Regions from separate parts of the Modestobacter versicolor genome, predicted to be linked through region 3. Evidence: riboswitches for the same ligand, from Rfam matches in the RefSeq annotation. Region 3 holds a riboswitch; each other region holds the start of a gene.

Region 1 (4,041 bases), 2.6 Mb from region 3:
TGGTCGACGAGCTGCTCGGGCTCCTGCAGGCCGACCACGTCGACGGCACCTCGTTCTTCCGCCGGCTGGCCGGCGCCGCCCGCGGGGACGCCGAGCCCGCGCGGCTGCTCTTCCTCGACCTCGCCGGCTTCGACGGCTGGCTGGCCCGCTGGCGTGCGCTGGCACCGGACGCCGAGGCGATGGACCGGGTCAACCCGGTCTACATCGCCCGGAACCACCTGGTCGAGGAGGCGCTGTCGGCCGGGACCGACGGCGACCTGGACCCGCTGCACCGGCTGCTCGCCGTGCTGGCCGACCCCTTCGTCGAGCGGCCCGGCCGGGAGCGCTACGCCGAGCCGGCGCCGGCCGACTTCGGCGCCTACCGGACCTTCTGCGGCACCTGAGCTCCGGGCTCGCGGTGGCACTCCCGGGCCGGGAGGGCTACAAAGGGGATGACCCGTTCCGGTTCTCCCGGGCGCGGTCACCTGGTCGAGCAGCGGCCGCAGAGTTGCCGTGGCACCCGCTGGCCGGGCTCTCTGCGAGGCACCGCACCATGTCGACGACGCAGAACTCAGGGCGCTGGCCGCACGAGGCCCCGCCCGCCGGCCAGGACCGCTGGTCCTGGCGGCCCCAGCTGCTCTCCGAGCTGCCGCTGATCCGGCGCGAGCTGCGCCGCTCGCTGGTCGCCGACACGTCGGACGCGGCCGCCGAGCAGGAGGAGGAGCTGCACGAGCGGCTGGTCCTGCTGATGGACGAGCTGCTGTCCAACGCGCTGCGGCACGGCCGGGCTCCCGTGGCCGGGCTGGTCCGCCGCACGGCGTCGTCCTGGCTGCTGGTGGTGTCCGACGCCGCGGCCACCGTCCCGCCGCACCCGGACCCCGACCGGGACCCCGCCCGCGGCGGGCTCGGGCTGCGGATGGTCGCCGACCTGACGACGGCCTACGGCTGGTGCAGCGACGGCGGGCGCAAGCACGTCTGGGCGGTGCTGGCCCCCGCCTGACCCGGCAGGGGTCCAGCCGGACCCGGCCGGGTCAGCCCTGGTAGTTCACGTGCACGTGGTCGTAGTGGTTCGCGGTCGTGCCCCCGCGGTCCTCCATCGCCTTCCACGAGCCACCCGGCGAGCTGAGCATCCGCTGCTCCCAGATGATGTACTCCACGCCCAGCTCGTCCCAGTGGTCGATGTGGTACTGCGTGATCGCGTCACCCAGGGCGCTGTTGGTCATCACCATGTAGTCCAGCGCGAGGCCGGACGGGTGGCCGCCGGGGTCGGTGGCGCTGGGCCGGGTGCCGCCGAGGGTGATGCCGGCCGCGCCCGGGACGTTGGAGACGACCGCGTTGGCGGCAGCCTGCACGACGGGCTTGACGCTGCCCGAGCTGTTGGTGATCTTCGCGACCGCGGTCGCCAGGGCGGCGCCGCTGGTCGCCGCGGGCTTCTCGGCCCGCTCCGCGGCGGTCGGGGCGGCCTGCGCTGCCGAGGCCTCCGCGGCCTCGGCTGCCTCCGCGGCCTCGGCTGCTGCGGCGGCCTGCGCGGCGGCGGCCGCCTCGGCGGCGACCCGGGCGGCCTCGGCCTCCGCGGCGGCCCGCTGCTGGTCGAGCACCGCCTGGTCGGCGGCAGCCTGCGACGCCTGCGCGGCGGTCTGCGCCGCCTCGCGGCTGCTGCGGCTGGCGGCCAGCTCCTCGAGCGGTGCCAGGTCCGGGGCGTCGGTGGCGGTCGAGGTCTGCGAGGTCAGGCCGAGCTGCTCGGCCACGCTGAGCTGCTCGGACGCCCCGGCCTCGGCGTGGGCGGCGGGCTCGGCGCCGACGAGGACGTTGACCAGCACGGCCCCGGCCGCGGCGGCGCCGAGCAGGAGGCTCGGACGGCGGACGCCGGCGGGCGGGCGGCGATGGCCGGAGGAGGCCCGGTCGCGGCGGGCGGCAGCGCGGCCGGAGGTGGTGGTGCGGGGTGCCATGGGGAGAGGTGCTCCGAGGGTGTGCGGGCGCGGCGCCGGCGCCCCGGAGGGCGGCGGGCTGCGGTGGTGGTCCGTGCAGCGGGGTGGGGCCGGCATGCCGGGCGCCGGGAGCGGGTCACCGGCGGGCAGCGGCGTCAGGTGCGGGGGCGCACCCCGGTGCGGAGGGTCGTGCTGGGCAGCGCGGTACAGGGGCACGCCATCCGGCGGCTCTCCACTTCTTCCGGTCGCCGCCTACCGAGTTAGCTGACGGGTTCGGGCGGGAAGCAGCCCTACCGGCTCCGGGCAGGTGCCCGGGAGCTGGATTCACCCCAGTTGTGCGGTGGGTCCCCGGCTCGCCCCGGAGGGCGACTCGGCGGCGTCTGCTCGGGCTCCCCGGACGGGGACGTGATGACCGAACCGACGCAGCAAAGGTAACGGCGTTATGCAGTCGTGACAATCATCCGCAGCGGATTTCGTCGAGTGACGAGCGTCGCGGGGGTCGCGCTGCCGGCCCCAGGAGCGGTGCCCGGGCTCGCCGGAGCCGGACCGGGGGGCGAGACTGGACCGGTGACGCTGCCCAGCGCGGGCCCCGGCGTGCGGGGCGTCGTCCGGCTGTTCAACACCGCCGGTGGGCGGGTGCTCTGCCTGGCCGGCGAGGTCGACGGAGCCGCCGTCGACGCCTTCCTCCGCCGCTACGGCCGCGAGCCGGCGCGGGTCGAGGCCATCGACACCGGCTCGGTCACCCACCTGTCGGGACCGGCGCTCGACCTGCTGCTGGACCACCTGGACGCGGCCGCGTCCGCCGGGCGGCCGGTCGTCGTCCGCCGCTCCCCGCAGGTCGAGCGGTTGCTGGCCGCGGCCCGGGACCGCTGACCGCTCAGTCCGGGGGGTCTACCCCGCCGCCGGGGCGCTGCGCACCGGAGCGGCCCGGCGGCCGGGACGACGTCCGCTGGGCGAGGTGCCGGGCCAGCCGCGGCAGTGCCGCGCCGGGCCGGTGCCCCTCGCGCCGGCCGCGGGCACCGACCGGTGGGTCGGTCACCGCCCGCCGGCGGGCCCGCTCGGCGCGCCGTTCGCGTTCCCGCTCCCAGCGGGCCGTCGTCCGGCGGGCCAGCGCGGCCACGCCGACCGAGACGGCCAGGAAGGCCACCGCGATCCCTGCCAGCTCCCACATCCCGACTCACCCCCAGGGCGGTCGCGGTGGTTCCGGTCCCCGTGGGTCCGCGACGGTCCCGGAACGGTCCCGCTCCTGCCGGGCGAGCCGCAAGCCGACACGTCGGTCAGCGGCCCCGCTCCGCGGCGACCGGGCCGGCGGCCGGGCGGGCGGCCGTGCGCAGACCGCTGAAGGTGGTGGTGACGAGCGCGTCGGCCAGCGCGTCGGCGTCCAGCCCGCGCCCGGGCCGGTACCACTCGGTGAGCGAGTTGACGGTGCCGAACAGCAGCCGGCTGGTGACCGCCGGGTCGACGTCGGGCCGCACGTCGCCCTCCTCCTCCGCGGCGCGGACCAGGTCGGTGACGACCCGGTCGAACTCCCGCCGGCGGCGCAGCGCCTGGGTCTCGACCTCGGAGTTGCCCCGCACCCGCAGCAGCAGGGTGACGACGGGCAGGTGGGTGGTCAGCACCCGCACCGAGCCGCGGACGACGTGCTCCAGCCGGTCGATGGCCGGCCCGGACGTGGCGCCGGGTTCGTCGAGGACGGCGAAGAGCGCGTCCAGCGCGCGGTCCAGGGCCAACCGCAGCAGCTCGACCTTGCTGGGCACGTGGTGGTAGATCGCGGACTTGGTGACGCCGAGCCGGGCGGCCAGCTCGTCCATGCTGGTCGCCTCGTAGCCGCGCTCGTTGAACACCGCCACAGCGACGTCCAGCAGCGAGTCCAGCGAGTGCCCCGGCCTCCCCCGCCGCGCCGGGACGGCGGTCACCCGCGCTCCCGGCGGTCGGTGAGGCGCTGCAGCTTGCCCACCGACCGGGCCAGCGTCTCCGGGTCGACGACGTCCACCTCGACGCTGGTGCCGATCGTGTCCTTGACCGCCTGCTCGACCTCGCGGGCGGCCGGACCGCGACGGTCGGCCGGGCAGTCCGGGCGGGCCTCGACGTGCACGGTGAGGTGGTCCAGCCGGCCGCGGGTGGTGAGCTCCAG
Region 2 (4,041 bases), 3.4 Mb from region 3:
GTTCCACGAGCTGGTGCCGCAGCTGCTGGGCCGGCTGACGTTTGGCCCGGTCGCCGTGGTGCCGGAGATGCGGACCGCGCCGATCGCGGCGGCCGAGGTGGCGACGGCGCTGGTCCGGCTGGCGGAGGGTGCTCCGCGCGGGCGGGTCGCCGACCTCGGTGGCCCGGAGGAGGCCCGGCTCGCCGACCTGGCCCGGCGCTGGTCGGTCGCCGGCGGGCAGCGCCGGCGGGTGGTGCAGGTGCCGCTGCCCGGGGGCAGCGGCCGGCGGATGCGGGACGGCTCGCTGCTGCCCGCCCCCGGCGCCGACCGCGGCCGGCAGACGTTCGCCGAGTGGCTGGCCGACCGGCGGCCGGGTCAGAGGTAGCCGGTCGGAGGCAGCCGGGTCAGAGGTAGCCGGTCGGAGGCAGCCGGGTCAGAGGTAGCCGCCCACCTCGTGCACCGATCTGCCGCCCGGCAGGCTGCGCTCCTCGCGCAGCGCGTACAGCTCCGCGAGGGTCAGCCGGCCGGCCGGTGCGGGGCTGTCCGGCCCGAGCCAGACCTGGGCCTCCGCCTGGGAGAGCGGGGAGAACTCCACCGCGCTGAGGCAGCGCCCGGGCCGGGTGATCGCCGGGTGCAGGCTGCCGACGTCCTCGTTCGTGGTGAGCAGCACGAGCACCTGCAGGCCGTGGCCGAGGATGCCGTCGCAGAGGTTGAGCAGGCGGCCGAGCGAGGCGCCCGCCCGCGCCTTGGCGTCGGTGCGCAGGTACTCGTCGCAGTCCTCGGCGACCACCAGCCGCCACGGCCGGGTGCGCGCCGGCGCCTCGTCCTCGTCGCCGCCGGCCACCTCCAGCAGGTACTGCGGGTTGGCGAAGAGCTGCTCGGGGTCGGTGACGTAGTGCGTCTCGCACCAGTCCGACCACTGCCGGCTCAGCGCCCGCACCGCGGTGGTCTTGCCGGTGCCCGGCGCGCCGTGCCACAGCACCAGCCGCCCACTGCGGCCGCGCACGTCCGACAGCCGCATCAGCGGCGCGAGCCCCGCCGCCGTCTCGCCGGTGTAGTTCGCCTGCACCGCCGCCCAGCCCGGTGCCGCGACCGTGCGGCTGGACTCGACCGGGTGGTCGCCGGAACCGGACCAGAAGCGCATCCGCACCGACCCGTCGGGGACGGCGACCGCGGCCCGGGCGGCGCCCACGACCTGCACGAGGGTCGCCTCGACCTCGGCGAGGTCCGGGCCGACGACGGAGACGTTGCTGATGCCCCAGCGCACCGAGATGTGCACGATGCCGCCGCCGACGTCGGCGAGGACCGCGCGCCACTTCTCGGCGCGCTGGTCCAGCCGGACGCGCGCACCGGCGGGCAGCAGCGAGCCCAGGTCCTCGATGGCCCCGGGGACCTCGGCCGCCCGGTGGTACGGCATGGCGCCGTTCCACTGCGCCTGGAGCAGCACGGCGTCGCTGATGTCCTCGACGTCGTTCAGCGAGAGGCTGGGGACGACGCCGTCCGGGGCGGGGGTCACGCGGGTCTCCTGTTCGAGCGGCAACGAGCCTGCCGGACGGTACGGGGCAGGTCGGACGGTCTCGACCCGTTTCCCGGTCCCGGGGGCCGCAGCACGCAGCCCCCGGGACGGGTGCGCGGTCAGGCCAGGCGGCGGGCGGAGTTGAAGCCGCCCATCAGGTCGACGTCGACCACGCTGACGACGGAGCCGCTGGTCGGTGCGTGCACCATCTGCCCGTTGCCGATGTAGATGCCGACGTGGCTGACCGGGCTGTAGAAGAACACCAGGTCACCGGGCTGCAGGTCGGCGCGGGCGACCGGCGTGCCCAGCGTCGACTGCATCCGCGACGAGTGCGGCAGCGAGATGCCGGCGGCGGCGTAGGCGAACTGGGTGAGGCCCGAGCAGTCGAAGGAGTCCGGGCCGGCCCCGGCCCAGACGTAGGGCTTGCCCTGCTGGGCCAGCGCGGTGTCGACGGCGACCTGGGTCGCCGCGGTGGGGGCGGCGACGGAGGCCACCGGGGCGGCGACCGGGGCGGCGGGGCCACCGGAGGCCTGGGCGGTCATCGGGGTCAGCACCAGACCGGCGCCGGTGAGCAGGGCGATGAGCGCCCCGCGGCCGGAACGGGCAGGGCGGGGGCGTGCGGACGTGCGCATGAGCGGTGCTCCTGGTTCTCCGGAACCGCCTACCGAGTTAGCTGACGGGTTCGGGCGGGGGAACTCGCCCGGCCGGCCCGCACCTGCGTGCGGGTCGCGCTTCACCCCAGGACTGCGATGGGTCCCCGGTCCGGGCACGCGCTGCCTTGCTCGGCAGCGCCCGGTTCGGCGGTGCCCGACGGGTGTCACCACGGGGGGCGGCGACGTCGTCCCCGGCAGGCGCGACGAACGTAAGCGCGGCCGCGAGGGGCTGCTGGCGCACTCTCGGTGACCGCCACGGCGGCGCCACGCCCGGCCGTCGAGGCCGTCCGGGCGACTCGCCGGACGCGACCTGCGAGCCGTTCCGCCGGGCCCGTGCTCACTCCGGGTGACCCTGCTGTGCAGCCCTGCTCGACCCATCTGCCAGTGCCTGCGCGTGGCTGGACGCTGCGTCACCGGAGGACGACAGGCCGCCGTCGGGTGCGGGCTCAGGCCAGGGCCAGGGCCTCGCGGACGCCGGCCACGAACTCCTCGGGGCGCTCCCAGGCGGCGAAGTGCCCGCCGGCGGTCTCGTCGCGCCAGCCGCGCAGGTCGAACAGCCGCTCGGCGACCGACCGCGGCGACCGCACGAGCTCGCCGGGGAACTGCTGCACCACGGTCGGCACGTCGATCCGCTCGAACGGCGGGCTCTGCTTGGCGTAGGGGGCGAACGACGTCCCGATCGACCCGGAGACCCAGTACGCGGTGACCCAGGTGAGCAGCTCGTCGCGGGTGAAGACCTGCTCGACGTCCCCGCCGCAGTCGCTCCAGCTGCGCAGCTTCTCCACGATCCAGGCGGCGAGGCCGGCGGGGGAGTCGCCGAGCGCGACCGCGAGGGTGTGCGGCTTGGTCGCGTGCTCGTGCATGTAGCCGCCCTCCGCCGCGCGCCACTGCGTCACCCGCTCGCGGAGGTCGCGCTCCTCGTCGCTCGCCGGCTCGGAGGTGAACGCGGCGAACAGCGGCACGTCGGTGAGGTGCAGCGCGGCGACGTCGTCGGGCCGGTGGAGCGCCAGCGACGTCGCGACGAAGCGGCCGATGTCGCCGCCCGAGACGACGTAGCGGTCGTAGCCGAGCTCGGTCATCGCGGCGGCCACGTACGGGGCCATCTCCGCCGAGGAGAGGTCCCGCTCCGGCAGCGGGGCGGCGAACGGGTAGCCGGGCAGCGCCGGGACGACCACGTGGACGTCGGTCAGCAGCGGCAGCACCCGCTCGTACCGAAGCACTGAGTCGGGCCAGCCGTGCAGCAGGACGACGGCGGGGGCGGCCGGGTCGGCAGCGCGCTGGTGCACCACCCGCAGCCCGCCGGCCAGCTGCCACGGGAGCGCGCGGATCCGCTCCTCGTGCGGCCGCCAGTCGTACTCCCCGGCCCAGGAGGCGAGCAGCTCGGCCAGGTAGCCGGGCTCGGTGCCGCGGTCCCAGCCGTGCTCCCCGGTGCCCTCGACCGCGCGGTACGCCCGGAGGCGGGCCCGCAGGTCGTCGAGGACTGCCTGGTCGGTGCGCGGGGGAGCAGCGTCGTCCATGGCGGCGATCATGCCGGGCCGCGGTCGTCGCCGCTCCCGACCGAGCGCTCGGGTCCGCGGGCGAGGACGACGACGAGCAGCACTCCCGTCACCGCGACGCCGGCCCACATCGCCTGCTGCCAGCCGTCGACGAACGCCTCCTGGGCTGCCCGGACCGCCGCCCCGGACTCCCCGCCCACTGCGAGCGCGTTGGCCACCCCGGCCCGGGCGGCCTCCGCGGCGCCGTCCGGCAGGTCGACCGCGTCGGCCAGCCGGGACTCCACGGAGCTGCGGTAGCCGGCGGACAACACCGCGCCGAGCAGCGCGACGCCGAGCGCGGTGCCGAGCTCGCGGGTGACGTCGTTGAGCGCCGAGGCGACGCCCTGGCGCTCGCGCG
Region 3 (4,041 bases):
CCGTCCCGCCGGAGGAGGCGGCGACCACCCGCGGGTGCGCCGTCGCGACGCCCCAGGTGCCGGCCTCGCCGTCGGTGCGGGCCACCGGCCAGGAGAGGTCGCCGTGGAAGATGTGCCCGCCCGGCATGGCCAGCGAGGCCTCGACGTCCAGCGGTGAGGACGCCTGCAGGCACGGCCGGCCCTCGGCGTCCCGGGCCAGGCAGTCGGCCAGCGGCTCGGTCAGGTGCTCGTCGAGCTGGGCGACCACCCGGCGCACCGCCTCCTCCCGGGTGCCCACCGGGTCGGCGGCGTACAGCTCGGCGGGGGTGTGCAGCCCGAAGAGGGTCAGGGTGTGCAGCCCGGTGCCGCCGACGATCGACGGGTCGGTGAGCGAGTGGCAGTACACCTCGAACGGGACGACGTCGGGCAGCTGCCCGGCGGCCGCCTGGGCGTACGCGGCGTCGATCCGGGCAGCGCCCTCGTCGACGTGCACCGTGCCGCTGAACACCTGGCGCGGGTCGGCGCCCGAGCGCAGCCCCGGGAGCCGGCGCAGCACCATGTTGACCTTCAGCTGCGACCCCGACGGCCGGGCGCCCGGCGCTGCCCCGACCAGCTCGTCGAGCACCGCGGGCGCCGCCCCGCTCACCGCGTACCCGCCGTCCGCGGCGGCCGCGGTGCCCTCGGCGTCGGTCCAGTGCACCGTGACGCCGTCGGCCCGGGTCTCGATGCGGGTGACCGTGGCGCCGGTGACCAGCTCCGCGCCGGCCGCCCGGGCAGCGGTGGCGAGCGCCCCGCTCACCGATCCCATGCCGCCCACCGGCACCCGCCAGCGGCCGGTCCCGTTGCCGACGAGGTGGTACAGGAAGCAGCGGCCGGCCAGCCCGTCGGCGGCGTGCACGTCGGCGAACGTGCCGATCAGGCCGTCGGTGAGCGCGATGCCGCGCACCTCGTCGTCGGCCAGGTGGTCGGCGACCACGTCGGCCAGCGGGCGCTCGCGCAGGTCGTGCCAGATACCCGGGTCGCGCAGCCGGGCCGCCAGCTGCGCCGCGCTGGGCAGCGGCTCGGTCAGCGTCGGGGCCAGGTCCTCGGCGAGGGTGGCCAGCCGGCCGTAGAACCGCTGCCACCCGGCCAGCTCGGCGTCGGAGCCGGTGAGCTCGCGGAACGACGCGGCGGTGGCCGGCCCCTCGTCCCGTTCCACCAGCAGCGTGCGGTGCCGGCCGTCGCGCACCAGCGGGGTGGCCGAGGCGACCGACCGGTCCAGCAGCCGCACCGGCAGGGCCAGGTCGCCGACGATCCGGTCGGGCAGCAGGCTGACCAGGTAGGAGTACGCGGACAGCCGGACGTCGACCCCCGGGAACACCTGCTGGCTGACCGCCGCGCCACCGAGCACGTCGCGCCGCTCCAGCACCAGCACCGACCAGCCGGCGCGGGCCAGGTAGGCCGCCGCGGTCAGGCCGTTGTGGCCGCCGCCGACGACCACGGCGTCGTACCGGGCGGCGGTCACGCCAGCTCCCGGGCGAAGAAGACCGCGTACGGGTCGTCGGCGCCGACGTAGTGCCCGAAGGCCTCGACCGGCCGGTAGCCCGCCGACGTGTAGAGCGCGACCGCCTCCGGCTGCCGCACCCCGGTCTCCAGCCGCACCGTCGTCCACCCCCGGCGCAGCGCCTCGGCCTCCAGACCGGCCAGCAGCAGGCGGGAGACGCCGCGGCCGCGCGCGGCCGGGACGACGTACATCCGCTTCACCTCCGCCTCGCTGCCGCCGAGGGGGCGCAGCGCACCGCAGCCGATCGGCGTGCCGTCGTCGTCCCGGGCCACGAGCACCACCGCGACGTCCGCGGCGGAGGGCGGCACGCCGGGCTCGCCGGCGCCGTCGTAGCGGAGGCGCACCTCGGCCTGCTGGGCGGCGGTCAGCTCCTGGACGGCGGGGTCGTCCCACGCGGCGGTGGTGAGGTGCGGCACACGCCCGATCATCCAGGGGCGGGGTGCACCTGCTGCAGCAACCCCCAGACGAAGCAGGCACGGGTGCCGTCGGGGAGGTGGACCTCCCAGCGGGTCACCACACCGGGGTCGACGTCGACCGCCCCGTCCAGCGCGGAGACGTCCTCGACGACGTGCTCCCACACCCGGAGCCCGGCACCCGCAGGCGGCACCGGTGAGCCCGGGGCGCGGACCAGCTGCTCGTGCAGCACCGGCCCCGCGGGGTCGGAGAGCACCTCCCACCACAGGTGCGGCCACAGCGGCAGCGGCCACCGCCGGACCTCGAGGTCCAGGTCGCCGAAGCGACGGTCCTCACGTTCTTCCGGCGGGCCGAGCACCGCGGTGCGCAGATCGACCCCGCGCGGCGCTCGCTGTGCGTGGTGGAGTGCTTGCCAACGAGTGTGGGCGGCATGGGCCTCGGCGCGGTCGGCACCCAGCCTGGGCAGCGCGTCCGCGACCAGGTCAGGTCGCGTGTCGGCCATCCGGCGCAGCAGCACGAGGCAGAACTCCCGCCGCGCCAGGCCACGCACCCGGCGAGCCTGTCACGCCGCGTGAGCGTGTCGGAGCACACGCCAGGAGTTTCTGCACAAATCCCACCGAGCCGTTTGTCATCTCCAGCTACCCCACCTACGGTGGGCGACGGTCCGGACGGGCAACGCAGCCACCCACCCGGGTGACGACCGTCAGGACCGCCGCCGAACCACACCGCCCCGCAGCGTCACCGCGGGCCGTGGACCGGGGACCCACCGCAGCACTGGGGTGAAGCAGCAGACCCTCCCAGGGGGGCGCGCCGCCGGGTGTCTTCCCACCCGAACCCGTCAGCTAACTCGGTAGGCGGCAGGTGGAAGAAAGGACACACCCGCCGAACATGGCGAGTTCGCACCGCTCTGCCCGTCGTGGCCGCACCGGCCGTCGGGCCCTCCTCACGCTCGCCGTCGCCGGCGGCGTCGTCCTGGCTCCGCTGCCGGCCGCTGCCGCGCCGGACCAGCCCACCACCTCGCAGGAGGCCGCCGCGCTCGTCGCCGAGCGCGCCCACGAGCTCGAGGTCGTGACCGAGCGCTTCAACGACGCCCGCGTCCAGTTGGCCGACGCGCAGACCGCCGCCGAGGAGGCCGGCCAGCAGGCCGAGACCGCCAAGGCCACCGTCGCCACCGCCCGCGGCCAGGTCGTCGAGGTGGCGCGCAGCGCCTACACCGGCGACAGCCTGAGCACCCTGCAGGCGATGCTGAGCAGCGACTCCGCCGACGAGCTGCTCGACCGGGTCGGCACCCTCGGCACCATCGCCGACCACAACAACGAGCTGCTCGCCGCGGCGCAGCAGGCGACCGAGGACGCCGAGGCGGCCGAGGCCGCCGCGGCCCGGTCGACCGCCGACGCCCAGGCCCTCGTCGACCAGGTCACCGCGCAGCAGGCCGACCTGAACTCCCAGATCGCGGAGTACCAGGCGCAGTACGACCGGCTCTCGGCGCAGGAGAAGGAGGCGGCCCTGGCCGCCGCCGCAGCCGCGCACGCCGCCGAGGCCGCCCAGGCCACCGAGCGGTCGACCCCGGCCGCCTCGCGGGCCGACCGCCCGCAGGCCGCCGGCTCCGCCCCCGCCCCGGCCGCCGCGGCTCCGGTCGTGGCCGGCAGCGGCGCCGCCGCCACCGCGGTCAGCACGGCGATGGCGCAGATCGGCAAGCCCTACGTCTGGGCGGCAGCCGGTCCGAACAGCTTCGACTGCTCCGGCCTCGTGCAGTACGCCTACGCCGCCGCCGGCGTCTCGCTGCCGCACTCGAGCCGGTCGCAGGCCGCCGCCGGTCAGGCCGTCTCCCGCGACCAGCTGCAGCCGGGCGACATCCTCGCCTTCTACAGCCCGGTCAGCCACGTCGGCATCTACATCGGCAACGGCCAGATGGTGCACGCCCCGACCTCCGGTGACGTGGTCAAGGTCGTCGACATCGACTACATGGGCTCGATCACCGCGATGCGCCGCGTCGGGTAAGACCCAGCACGTCGCACGTCGCACGGTGCCCCGGTCGCCCCTGGTGACCGGGGCACGGTGCTGCCCGGGGCGCGAGCCAGCTCACACAGGCCGGCCCGGCACCA

Evidence for each region. Region 3 has a riboswitch for cyclic di-AMP ahead of FHX36_RS17255 (C40 family peptidase). Riboswitches for the same ligand answer to the same signal wherever they lie in the genome.
Region 1: linked by a shared signal. The riboswitch ahead of FHX36_RS04325 (VldE C-terminal domain-containing protein) and the one ahead of FHX36_RS17255 (C40 family peptidase) in region 3 are both predicted to bind cyclic di-AMP.
Region 2: linked by a shared signal. The riboswitch ahead of FHX36_RS22515 (C40 family peptidase) and the one ahead of FHX36_RS17255 (C40 family peptidase) in region 3 are both predicted to bind cyclic di-AMP.

Annotation. Positions count from the first base shown of each region.
Region 1 is NZ_JACIBU010000001.1:891,039-895,079, reverse strand. It holds gene FHX36_RS04335 (protein adenylyltransferase SelO) at 1-383, shown strand, start outside; gene FHX36_RS04330 (ATP-binding protein) at 533-979, shown strand; gene FHX36_RS04325 (VldE C-terminal domain-containing protein) at 1,011-1,928, opposite strand; cyclic di-AMP (ydaO/yuaA leader) riboswitch at 2,142-2,293, opposite strand; gene FHX36_RS04320 (hypothetical protein) at 2,475-2,780, shown strand; gene FHX36_RS04315 (hypothetical protein) at 2,785-3,078, opposite strand; gene FHX36_RS04310 (TetR/AcrR family transcriptional regulator) at 3,185-3,823, opposite strand; gene paaK (phenylacetate--CoA ligase PaaK) at 3,820-4,041, opposite strand, start outside.
Region 2 is NZ_JACIBU010000001.1:123,986-128,026, forward strand. It holds gene FHX36_RS00575 (SDR family oxidoreductase) at 1-364, shown strand, start outside; gene FHX36_RS00580 (DUF5925 domain-containing protein) at 413-1,495, opposite strand; gene FHX36_RS22515 (C40 family peptidase) at 1,615-2,127, opposite strand; cyclic di-AMP (ydaO/yuaA leader) riboswitch at 2,140-2,308, opposite strand; gene FHX36_RS00590 (epoxide hydrolase family protein) at 2,595-3,665, opposite strand; gene FHX36_RS00595 (MFS transporter) at 3,674-4,041, opposite strand, start outside.
Region 3 is NZ_JACIBU010000001.1:3,529,217-3,533,257, forward strand. It holds gene FHX36_RS17240 (FAD-dependent oxidoreductase) at 1-1,483, opposite strand, end outside; gene FHX36_RS17245 (GNAT family N-acetyltransferase) at 1,480-1,950, opposite strand; gene FHX36_RS17250 (hypothetical protein) at 1,947-2,486, opposite strand; cyclic di-AMP (ydaO/yuaA leader) riboswitch at 2,640-2,808, shown strand; gene FHX36_RS17255 (C40 family peptidase) at 2,825-3,937, shown strand.